3 regions of the Arthrobacter sp. ok909 genome follow, and region 3 is predicted to be linked to each of the others. Evidence: riboswitches for the same ligand, from Rfam matches in the RefSeq annotation. Region 3 holds a riboswitch; each other region holds the start of a gene.
What was found. A riboswitch is a leader RNA that binds a small molecule or an ion and turns the genes downstream of it on or off. The one in region 3 is predicted to bind S-adenosylmethionine.
Positions count from the first base shown of each region.

Region 1: linked by a shared signal. The riboswitch ahead of BLR03_RS03305 (aminotransferase class V-fold PLP-dependent enzyme) and the one ahead of BLR03_RS03630 (bifunctional o-acetylhomoserine/o-acetylserine sulfhydrylase) in region 3 are both predicted to bind S-adenosylmethionine.
Region 2: linked by a shared signal. The riboswitch ahead of BLR03_RS15915 (DUF1737 domain-containing protein) and the one ahead of BLR03_RS03630 (bifunctional o-acetylhomoserine/o-acetylserine sulfhydrylase) in region 3 are both predicted to bind S-adenosylmethionine.

Region 1 is NZ_FNJS01000002.1:242,286-245,538, forward strand. Features, by position in the region: gene BLR03_RS03305 (aminotransferase class V-fold PLP-dependent enzyme) at 131-1,546, opposite strand; SAM riboswitch class IV at 1,581-1,694, opposite strand; gene hisN (histidinol-phosphatase) at 1,867-2,679, opposite strand; gene BLR03_RS03315 (ribosome small subunit-dependent GTPase A) at 2,756-3,253, opposite strand, start outside.
Region 2 is NZ_FNJS01000021.1:14,022-17,274, forward strand. Features, by position in the region: gene BLR03_RS15910 (ATP-grasp domain-containing protein) at 1-726, opposite strand, end outside; SAM riboswitch class IV at 1,097-1,211, shown strand; gene BLR03_RS15915 (DUF1737 domain-containing protein) at 1,248-1,559, shown strand; gene BLR03_RS15920 (rhodanese-like domain-containing protein) at 1,556-1,966, shown strand; gene BLR03_RS15925 (O-succinylhomoserine sulfhydrylase) at 1,967-3,175, shown strand.
Region 3 is NZ_FNJS01000003.1:49,401-52,653, reverse strand. Features, by position in the region: gene BLR03_RS03630 (bifunctional o-acetylhomoserine/o-acetylserine sulfhydrylase) at 1-1,185, opposite strand, end outside; SAM riboswitch class IV at 1,247-1,362, opposite strand; gene BLR03_RS03625 (VOC family protein) at 1,507-2,145, shown strand; gene BLR03_RS03620 (CPBP family intramembrane glutamic endopeptidase) at 2,279-3,046, opposite strand; gene BLR03_RS03615 (histidine phosphatase family protein) at 3,168-3,253, shown strand, end outside.

The DNA.
Region 1 (3,253 bases), on a different contig from region 3:
AACGTGCGATCTCCTTCGGGGAAGGTCCTGCTGGTTCAGGTACCTTTCGAATTTACCGCACGGGTGCAGTGCCTGATCCCCAGTGCCCGATCCCCAGCGCCTGGTCAGCAGCGCCTAGTCCAAGCAGCGCCTAGTCCAGGGTGCACGGCGCGGCGCCGGCAGTGCCGGGCGTGTTCGGCGCCCAGTGCGGGTAGCTGCGGGTGTCATTGGCCGGCACCCAGCGGCCGGCATCCACCACGTAATCCCAGCCGAGCCCTGTTTGCCGCAGTTGCCGCAGGCCGGCCAGCAGTCGCTCGGCATCCTCCAGCCGGGAGCCCAGGCCAAAGCTGGCCCGCAGGGAGCCGGCGGGCAGGCCGAGCCGCTTGAGCAGCGGGTGGGCGCAGAAGCGGCCGTCGCGCAGGCCGATTCCGTGTTCGGCGGACAGGTAGGCGGCCACCAGCCCGGCGTCGTAGCCCTCTACGGAGAAGTTCACGACGCCGATGGTGCCTGCGCCCGGCTGACCGTCGGCAAGCGACGAGTCGGCGAAGATCTGGTGCACGGTCACGCCCTCGATGCGCTGCAGACCCTCGACCAGGAAGGACCGGATGGCGTCCTCGTGGGCGTACCACTGTGCCGGGTCCAGCTCTGCGATCACCTGGGTGGCGCGGGCCAGTGCGGCCGCACCCAGGACGTTCGGCGAGCCGCCCTCGTGCCGGGCGGGTCCGGTGGTCCAGCTGACGGAGTCGAGCCGGGCGTCGCGGACGGCGCCGCCGCCGGCCAGGTGCGGGGTGCCGGCGTCGAGCCAGTCCGTGCGCCCCACCAGCACACCGGTGCCGAACGGGGCGTAAAGCTTGTGACCCGAGAAGGCGAGGTAGTCGACGTCGTCCGCGGCGATATCGATCCGCCGGTGCGGCGCCAGCTGCGCTGCGTCGACGACGATCCGGGCGCCGTACTCGTGCGCCAGCGCGGCGAGGGCGCGGATCGGCAGGATCTCGCCGGTGACGTTGGAGGCGCCGGTAACGGCCAGCAGGCTCACGCCGCCGCGTGCGAGCTCGTCGCGCAGGCGGTCGATGGTGGCCGCGAGGGTGGGCGCGGCCACGACGCTGCGGTGCGGGACGTTCTGCCAGGGCAGGAGGTTCGCGTGGTGTTCGATGTCGAGGTAGATGACCTCGCCGGCGGGCCGGCCGTCCTGCAGCGGCAGGCACCCGGCCAGCAGGTTCAGGGAATCGGTGGTGTTGCGGGTGAAGATCACGGAATCGTCCGGACGGCCGCCCACGAAGTCCCGCACGATGTCCCGGGCATTTTCGTAGACCGAGGTGCTGATCTGGGATGCGTAGCCGGCGCCGCGGTGGACGCTGGCGTAGTACGGCAGGATTTCGTTCAGGTAGGCCGAGACCACGGACAGGGCCGGGGCGGAGGCGCCGTAATCGAGGTTGGCGTAGCGGGCGTGGCCGCCCTTGATCAGCGGGGAATGGATCTCGGCGCCCGTGACGGCGGCGAGCGGGCGTGCGGCGGCGGCAAACCGTGCGTCGACGTCGGGGGCGGCGGGGAAAGTGGCAGTTGTCATGGGACCTCACTCGAACAGGACCCCACATCGTGGGAATCCGCGCTTGCCGGGTCCGTTCCGGACCGGCCAGGTCGTCACCCGGGGCACCCCACCGCGGCTGGAGGGTTGCCGGCCAGCAAACCGGGGTTTAGCGCTGGCACTCGTGACCTGCATCGAGCGTAGGACATCGGTGCAGCCGTGGAAAAGGCGGCCTCCGAATGTGAAGCGGTTTGTTACGTGCGCGCCGCAAAGCGCGCGTCGGCCGAAGAAACGGCGGCGGCGGCCCCGGAATGGGGGCCGCCGCCGCCGTTTGTTCGGTTGTTGTGAACGGTCGGATGATCCTAGAGGAGGTCGTCGAGTCCGGGGTTGAGCCGCTTGAGCACTTCCGAGTGGAGGATCGAGTTGGTGGCCAGGGCGTTGCCGCCGAAGGGGCCGTCCTCGCCCTCGAGCGAGGTGAAGCGGCCGCCGGCTTCGGTGACGATCGGCACGAGGGCGGCCATGTCGTAGAGGTTCAGTTCGGGTTCGCAGGCGATGTCCACCGCCCCCTCGGCCACGAGGCAGTAGGACCAGAAATCACCATAGGCGCGGGTGCGCCACACTTCCTCGGTAAGGCCGAGGAACTCGTCCAGGTTTCCGCGTTCCTTCCAGCCGCCGAGGCTGGAGTAGGACAGCGACGCGTCCTCGAGCTTGGAAACGTTGGACACTTTCAGCCGGGTGGCGGAGGCCAGGGAGCGGCCGGTGTAGGCGCCCGCGCCCTTGGCCGCCCACCAGCGCTTGCCCAAGGCCGGCGCGCTGACGACGCCGACCACAGGTTCGCCCTCGTCAACGAGGGCGATCAGGGTGGCCCAGACCGGGACGCCGCGGACGAAGTTCTTGGTGCCGTCGATCGGGTCAATGATCCAGCGCCGGGAGCCGTGGCCGGAGCTGCCGAATTCCTCGCCCAAGACCGCATCGCGCGGCCGGGAACGGGAGAGCTGGCCGCGGATGGCCTCTTCGGCGGATTTGTCGGCGTCGGTGACCGGGGTGAGGTCGGGCTTCGTCTCGATCCGAAGGTCCAGCGCCTTGAAGCGGCTCATGGTCTGGGAATCGACGGAATCTGCCAGGACATGGGCAAGGCGCAGGTCATCGTTGTAGCTCGAATCGGTTTGGCTCATGGTTCCAAACTACCGTCTAAGCGGGCGGGCCGCCGGGAGGCCGCGGTACTGCGCCGCGGGCCGGTGAGGGGCCGCCTTAGGACACAGTGCCGAGTTCCTTGGCGTCCTGCGCTTCCATCCGCGGGTCCGTGCCCAGCAGCCTGCGCAGGGAGGCCAGCCGTGCTGGCCCGGAGGGTCCCGCATGCCCGGCCGCAACCCAGGCATCGACGCCGCAGTTGACGGCGGTGGAGTCGTGCTTGCAGCCGCGTTCGCAATCGTCCGTGCCCGGTTCCAGGTCCGGGAAGGATCTCAGGATCCGGTCCGGATCCACGTGGGCAAGCCCGAAGGACCGGATGCCGGGGGTGTCGATGATCCAGCTGCCGGCCGGGGCATCGTTGACTTTGAGCGCCAGCGCGGAGGAAGACGTATGGCGGCCGCGGCCGGTCACCGCGTTGACGCCTCCGGTGGCACGTTCGGCCCCGGTCAGTGCGTTGACCATGGTGGATTTGCCGACGCCGGAATGGCCCAGCATGACGGTGACCTTGCCGTCGAGGTAGCCGCGGAGCTGCGAGACGGCGTCCTTGTCGAGCCGGGC
Region 2 (3,253 bases), on a different contig from region 3:
CTTCCGCACATCGTTGGCCTCGGCCGCCGGCACCCTGCGGCTGACTTCGTCGCTGCCGGCCCGACCGTACGGGGTCTTTGTCTTCTCGAGGACCACCGCCACCGGCGCCATCGCGTTGCGGGGCGGCGTGCCGAACACCAGGGCCACATAGTCGGCGCCCGGGATGAACTCCTGGACCAGCTGCCCGGCCGGCAGGTTCTTCCAGCTGACGGAGCCGGTCCCGGCCAGCAGGTGGATGGCGTGGGTGCCCTTGAAAGTTCGCGGCTTGACGACGACGGGACCGTTGAGGTCGGCCAGGGACGCCGGCGCGGCGGCGAGGTCGCCCGGAACCCCGAAACGCGGGACCGGAATGACGGCTGCCTGCAACGCCCATGCGGTGAACAGGTGGTCGTTGGCGAGGGCCACCGCGGCAGGCTCGCCGACGATGATCCGCACGTCCCGGCCGAATCCGGCGCGGGCCGCAGCCAGCACCGGGAGTTCCACGGTGAGGGTCGGAATGATGACGTTGACGGCTTCCCGGTCCACCAGACGGCGCAGGTCCAGGACCATGTCCGGGTCCGTCGCCGGCAGGAGCCTGACTGCCGCTGCGGCGGTGGCGTCCTCGCCCTGCCGGGTGACGTCGCGGGCGTCGGAGCCGAGGCACGGGATGCCGCGGGCGGCGAGTTGGGCCGCGACGGTCCGGCCGGCGGCGCCTGCAATGCCAGTAACCAGTACGCGCGGGCCCACGTTTGCTCCATTCCGCCGTCACCCGCCGGGCCGCGGCTGCGGCTCCGGCGGTTCCGGCCACCGATTCACACAAAAAATTGAGGGACAGAAAACTGCACGCAGAGACAACTTGATCCACAGAAAACGTGGGACGGGCCGACGCGTCAGTCCGATCCCCTCAGTAGACTGCGCAAACTCCCGGCGGACACGAGTGGGCAGTACCCGAAACTGGAGCCCGCTACTACTCACCTGGGCGCCGTACCCGGCTCTCACCCCGCAACTCTGAGCTCTCGGTCCGCCGCGTGTGTCACCCCACGGGGGCGCGGTCCGGTTACGGAACATGACGACGGCGGCGGTGCGGGCCGGCGTCGTAAGTGTTACGTTTTTGGGGAGTAATGAGAACCGGTGCCAAGCCCTGACTGGCCGGTCGGCAACCCTCCCTTTCGCGGCGGGGTGCCTCAGGTGAATACTCGGCATATCGACCATTCGAGCTGCAAGCGTGAAAGAGGAGATCCGTCGTGCCCGACACATCCATACCCGCCATACCCGGTACAACAGCCGCCCCCGGCACAGCCCCGGCCGCGGCTTCCACCGGCGAGGACAAGCTGGCCTACCGCCTGTTCACCGGCGCCGACGACCGCGACTTCTGTGAGCGCGTGTCGGCCGCCCTGGCCGAGGGCTATGTCCTGCACGGAAGCCCCGCCGCCACCTTCAACGGCAGCACCGTGATCGTGGCGCAGGCGCTGGTCCTGCCGGCCGCAATTGCGAGCGCGGACGCCGCGGTGGCCAACGCCGTCGATGAACTCGACAGTGACGAATTTGGTGCCGAAGACGCCTTCGAGGGCCACGCATGAGCTACGCCGGAGACCTCAGCCCGCACGAGGCGTGGGCCAAGCTGGAGGCCGGCGCCATCCTGGTGGACGTCCGGACCGAGGGCGAATGGGCCCACATCGGCATCCCGGATACGAAGGCCACGGACAACGATCCTCTCTTCATCCAGTGGACCCTCGCAGGCGGGGTGCCCAACCCGCACTTCGTGGAACAGCTCCAGCGCCAGGCCCCGGAGGACACCGCCGTCGAGCTCGTGTTCCTGTGCCGCTCCGGCGCCCGGTCGATTGCCGCCGCCACAGCCGCGACGCAGGCCGGCTACACCTCGTACAACGTCCTTGAGGGCTTCGAAGGCGAGACCGACCGCTTTGGCGAACGCACCGTCAACGGCTGGAAGAACCGCGGCCTGCCCACCAACCTCGGAAAGATTTAAGTGACTTTCAATCCCGACGCCGCCGGATGGGCGGCCGACACCCAGGCCGTCCGCGGAGGCCTTGACCGTACAGGCTTCCAGGAAACCGCCGAGCCGATCTTCCTCAACTCAGGATTCGTCTACGAGTCCGCGGCCGCTGCCGAGCGCGCCTTCACCGGGGAGGACGAGCGCTTCGTCTACTCCCGCTACGGCAACCCGTCCGTCGCAACCTTCCAGGAGCGGCTGCGGCTGCTCGAGGGCACCGAGGCATGTTTTGCGACGGCGTCCGGCATGTCCGCCGTCTTCACCGCCCTGGGCGCGCTGCTGGGGGCCGGCGACCGGGTGGTCGCCGCCCGCTCGCTTTTTGGCTCGTGCTTTGTGATCCTCAACGAGATCCTGCCGCGCTGGGGCGTCGAGACTGTGTTCGTGGACGGCCCGGACCTCGAGCAGTGGAAGTCGGCGCTGTCCGAGCCGACGACGGCGGTCTTCTTCGAATCGCCGTCGAACCCGATGCAGGAGATCGTGGATATCGCCGCCGTGAGCTCGCTGGCACACGCGGCCGGCGCCACGGTGGTGGTCGACAACGTCTTCGCCACCCCGCTGCTGCAGCGCTGCGGAGACCTCGGGGCGGACGTGATCGTCTACTCCGGCACCAAGCACATCGATGGCCAGGGGCGGGTGCTTGGCGGGGCGATCCTGGGCACCAAGGAATTCATCGACGGGCCCGTCAAGCAGCTCATGCGGCACACCGGACCGTCGCTCTCCGCGTTCAACGCCTGGGTCCTGACGAAGGGCCTGGAGACGATGGCGCTGCGCGTCAACCATTCCTCCGCCTCCGCCCTGCGGCTGGCCGGCTGGCTTGAGCAGCAGCCCGCGGTCAGCTGGGTCAAGTACCCGCTGCTGCCCTCCCACCCGCAGTACGATCTCGCGGCGAAGCAGATGAAGGCCGGCGGCACCGTGCTCACGCTGGAACTCTCGCCGTCCCCGGGCCGCACCGCCAAGGAGGCCGCCTTCGCGCTCCTGGATGCGCTGCGGATCATCGACATCTCCAACAACCTCGGCGACTCGAAGTCCCTCATCACACACCCGGCCACCACGACACACCGCGCCATGGGCCCGGAAGGCCGCGCGGCAATCGGGCTCAGCGACGGCGTGGTGCGGCTTTCGGTGGGCCTGGAGGACGTCGAGGACCTGATCCGCGACCTCGGCCAGGCGCTCAAGCAGGTCTAGGACCGCCTCCCTCCGCGAGTTTGCGGTTCGCGGTTCGCGGCAGTGTTGCCCGCACAGCACTGCCGCGAACCGCTGCCT
Region 3 (3,253 bases):
GCTGTGCGTGGTCGACGCCGGGTGGATCACGAGGGAGCGGACGTCACCGATGTTGGCGACGTGCGAGTGCAGCTCGAGGGCATCGACGAAGCGTTTGCCTGCCTCCGCTCCCCCGGCGATGTTGAACGCGACGACGGCGCCGGTCCCCTTGGGCCCGTACTTGCGCCCGCGCTCGTACCAGGGGCTGGACGGCAGCCCGGCGTAGGCGACGGATTCGACGTCGTCCCGAGCCTCCAGCCATTCGGCCACCTTGGTGGCGTTGGCCACGTGGCGTTCAACCCGCAGGCTAAGGGTCTCGATACCCTGGGCGATGAGGAAGGCGTTGAACGGGGACACGGCGGAGCCGAGGTCGCGCAGGAGCTGGACCCGGGCCTTGAGGATGTAGGAGAGGTTGGCCCCGAGCGCGCCGCCGGCGCCGAGGTCGCGGGCGTAGACCAGTCCGTTGTAGGTGGGGTCCGGGGTGTTGAAGCCGGGGAACCGCTCGGGGTCCTTGCCGAAGTCGAACTTGCCCGAATCCACGATCACGCCGGCGATCGCGGCGCCGTGGCCGCCGAGGTACTTGGTGGCGGAATGGACCACGATGTCCGCGCCCCACTCGATCGGCCGGATGAGGTAGGGGGTGGACAGGGTGTTGTCGACAATCAGGGGCACGCCGGCCTCGTGGGCCGCCTTGGACACGCCCTCGATGTCCAGCACGTCCTGGCGGGGGTTGGAGACCACTTCGCCGAAGAACAGCTTCGTGTTGGGCCGGACGGCCTCGCGCCACTGGTCCAGGTTGTCGGGGTCCGCGACGAAGGTCACGGAGATGCCGAACTTCTTCAGCGTGTGGGCGAGCAGGTTGTAGGTGCCGCCGTAGAGACTGGGGCTGGCGACCACGTGGTCGCCGGCCTCGGCGATGTTGAGGATCGCGAAGGTCTCGGCGGCCTGGCCGGAGCTGAGCAGCAGGGCAGCGAGGCCGCCTTCGAGGCTGGCCACGCGCTGTTCCACCGCGTCCTGCGTGGGGTTGCCGATCCGGGTGTAGATGGGGGCAAGTTCGGCGAGGGCGAAGCGGTTCGCGGCACTTTCGGCGCTTGGGAACACGAACGACGTCGTCTGGTAGATCGGGAGGGACCGGGCGCCGGTGGCGGAGTCCGGCTCCTGGCCGGCGTGGATCTGGCGGGTTTCGAAGGACCAGGCAGTGGACATTGTTGCTCCTGTCGGGACTGGGCACAGCACCGCCCGGGGCCATCGGCCCGGGCCGGCACGGGCGCCGCGCTTGCCCTCCGGCGGGCGCCGGACGGCCAGGTCTTCACCCGGGGCACCCCACCGCGATACGAGGGTTGCCGGCCAGCAAGCCGGGGCTGTGCGCTGGCACTCATGACCTTGCTTCAGTCTAGGAATGGCGGCAGGCCGCTGGATAGCTTTATGACGAACATGACGACGACGGGCACGCTGGCCTGCAAACATCCCATGACGGTAAGGCAAGCCTAAGCTGAGAGGTCCATCACAAAGTGCCAAGATGAGGGCATGCGCATGGATCACGTTTCTTACGCCTGTGAACACGATGGCTTGGCAGCCACCACTGAACGTATTGCGTCTGCCCTCGGCGTCGAAGCCGTGAAGGGTGGAGTGCACCCCCGTTTCGGGACACGCAACATGATTATCCCGCTAGCGGGACACAAGTATGTAGAGGTCGTGGAGGTCCTGAACCACCCGGCATCGGACAAGGCCCCCTTCGGCCAGGCAGTCCGGGCACGCTCCGAGGCCGGCGGCGGCTGGATGGGCTGGTGCGTCGAGGTTGACGACCTCGGCCCGTTCGAGGAGCGGCTGGGCCGCGCCGCCGTGAACGGCAACCGGAAGTTCCCCGACGGCCGCGAACTGGTCTGGAAGCAGATCGGCATCCTGGGCCTCATCGCCGACCCGCAGGTGCCCTACATGCTCAAGTGGGAGGGCGACCCGGAGCTTCACCCCTCCAACGCCTACGCAAGCGACGTCAAGATGTCCGCGCTGACCATTGCCGGTTCGGCAGAGCGCGTCACGGAATGGCTTGGCGAGCCCGTGGAAAAGCCTCTGGAAGACGTGGCCGTGAACTGGCTCGCGCCGCACGGAACGCCCGGAATCCTCTCCGTCACCTTCGAGACCGCCTCCGGGGCCGTCACGATCTAACGCTCCGCCTGCCCCACACTTCGGCCGCCATCCCGCGGGTGCCAATGATGTCACCCGCGAGATGGCGGCCGATACTATTTTAAGGGCGCCTGCGGCTGTCCGGCCCGGGCGGAGGCCCGTCTGCCCGGGGCCGTCAGCCCAGGCCCACGGCCTTGCCGAACAGGCTGAATCCCACGAACGCCACGGTATCCAGGATGGCGTGGGCGATCACGAGGGGCATCACGCGCTTGGTGCGGGTGTAGACCAGGGCGAAGACCACGCCCATCACCGCGTTGCCGATGAACGGCCCGAACCCCTGGTACAGGTGGTAGCTGCCGCGAAGGAGGGCGCTGGCGGCGATGGCCGCCGGCGTGCTCCAGCCCAGCTTCCCGAGCCGGTCCAGGAGATAGCCCACCACAATCACTTCCTCCACGATCCCGTGCCGGATCGCGGACAGGACCAGCACCGGCACCGTCCACCAGTAGGCGTCCAGGGCGCTGGGGATGATCGCCGTCGTGATCCCCAGCGCCCGGCCGGCGGCGTAGAGCGCCAGGGACGGGATCCCGATGGCGGCGGCGAGTCCCAGTCCCTGCAGGAGGTCCTTGCCGGGACGGGCGAAGTTGAAGCCGATCCTCCGGAACGCCGAGGTGCCGTGTTCTCCGGCCGGCCAGCGCTCGGTGAGGAAGTAGATCACCAGGGCCACCGGGACCAGGGCGAAGAGGATGTCCAGTAGCTGGTAGGTGAGGTCGAAGTATTCGCGCGTGCTCTGCGAACGGTTCAGCGTCGACGTGCCCTGGGCCAGCGGCGCCGTGGTCATCTTGTCCAGCAGCTGCACCACGGAGTACACCGCGGACTGCCCCAGCGACAGTCCCAGGACAATCAACACTTCGAACCGCAGCCGACGGCGGGAGGGAACCAACATGTTCCTATCTTGCCTGCCGTTGCCGATAGTTTGCTGGTGCCCCACCTGTTGCCCGGGCGGTGGCGGCCGTGCGGGGTTTTGCCTGCGGCACCCGCTTCCGGGAGCCCTATGCTTGGGGTTTATGAGTGCGCCCCGGAAAATCATCATGATCCGGCACGGCCAGTCCGCCGCCAATGCCGACACCTCGATCTACAACCGTGTTCCGGA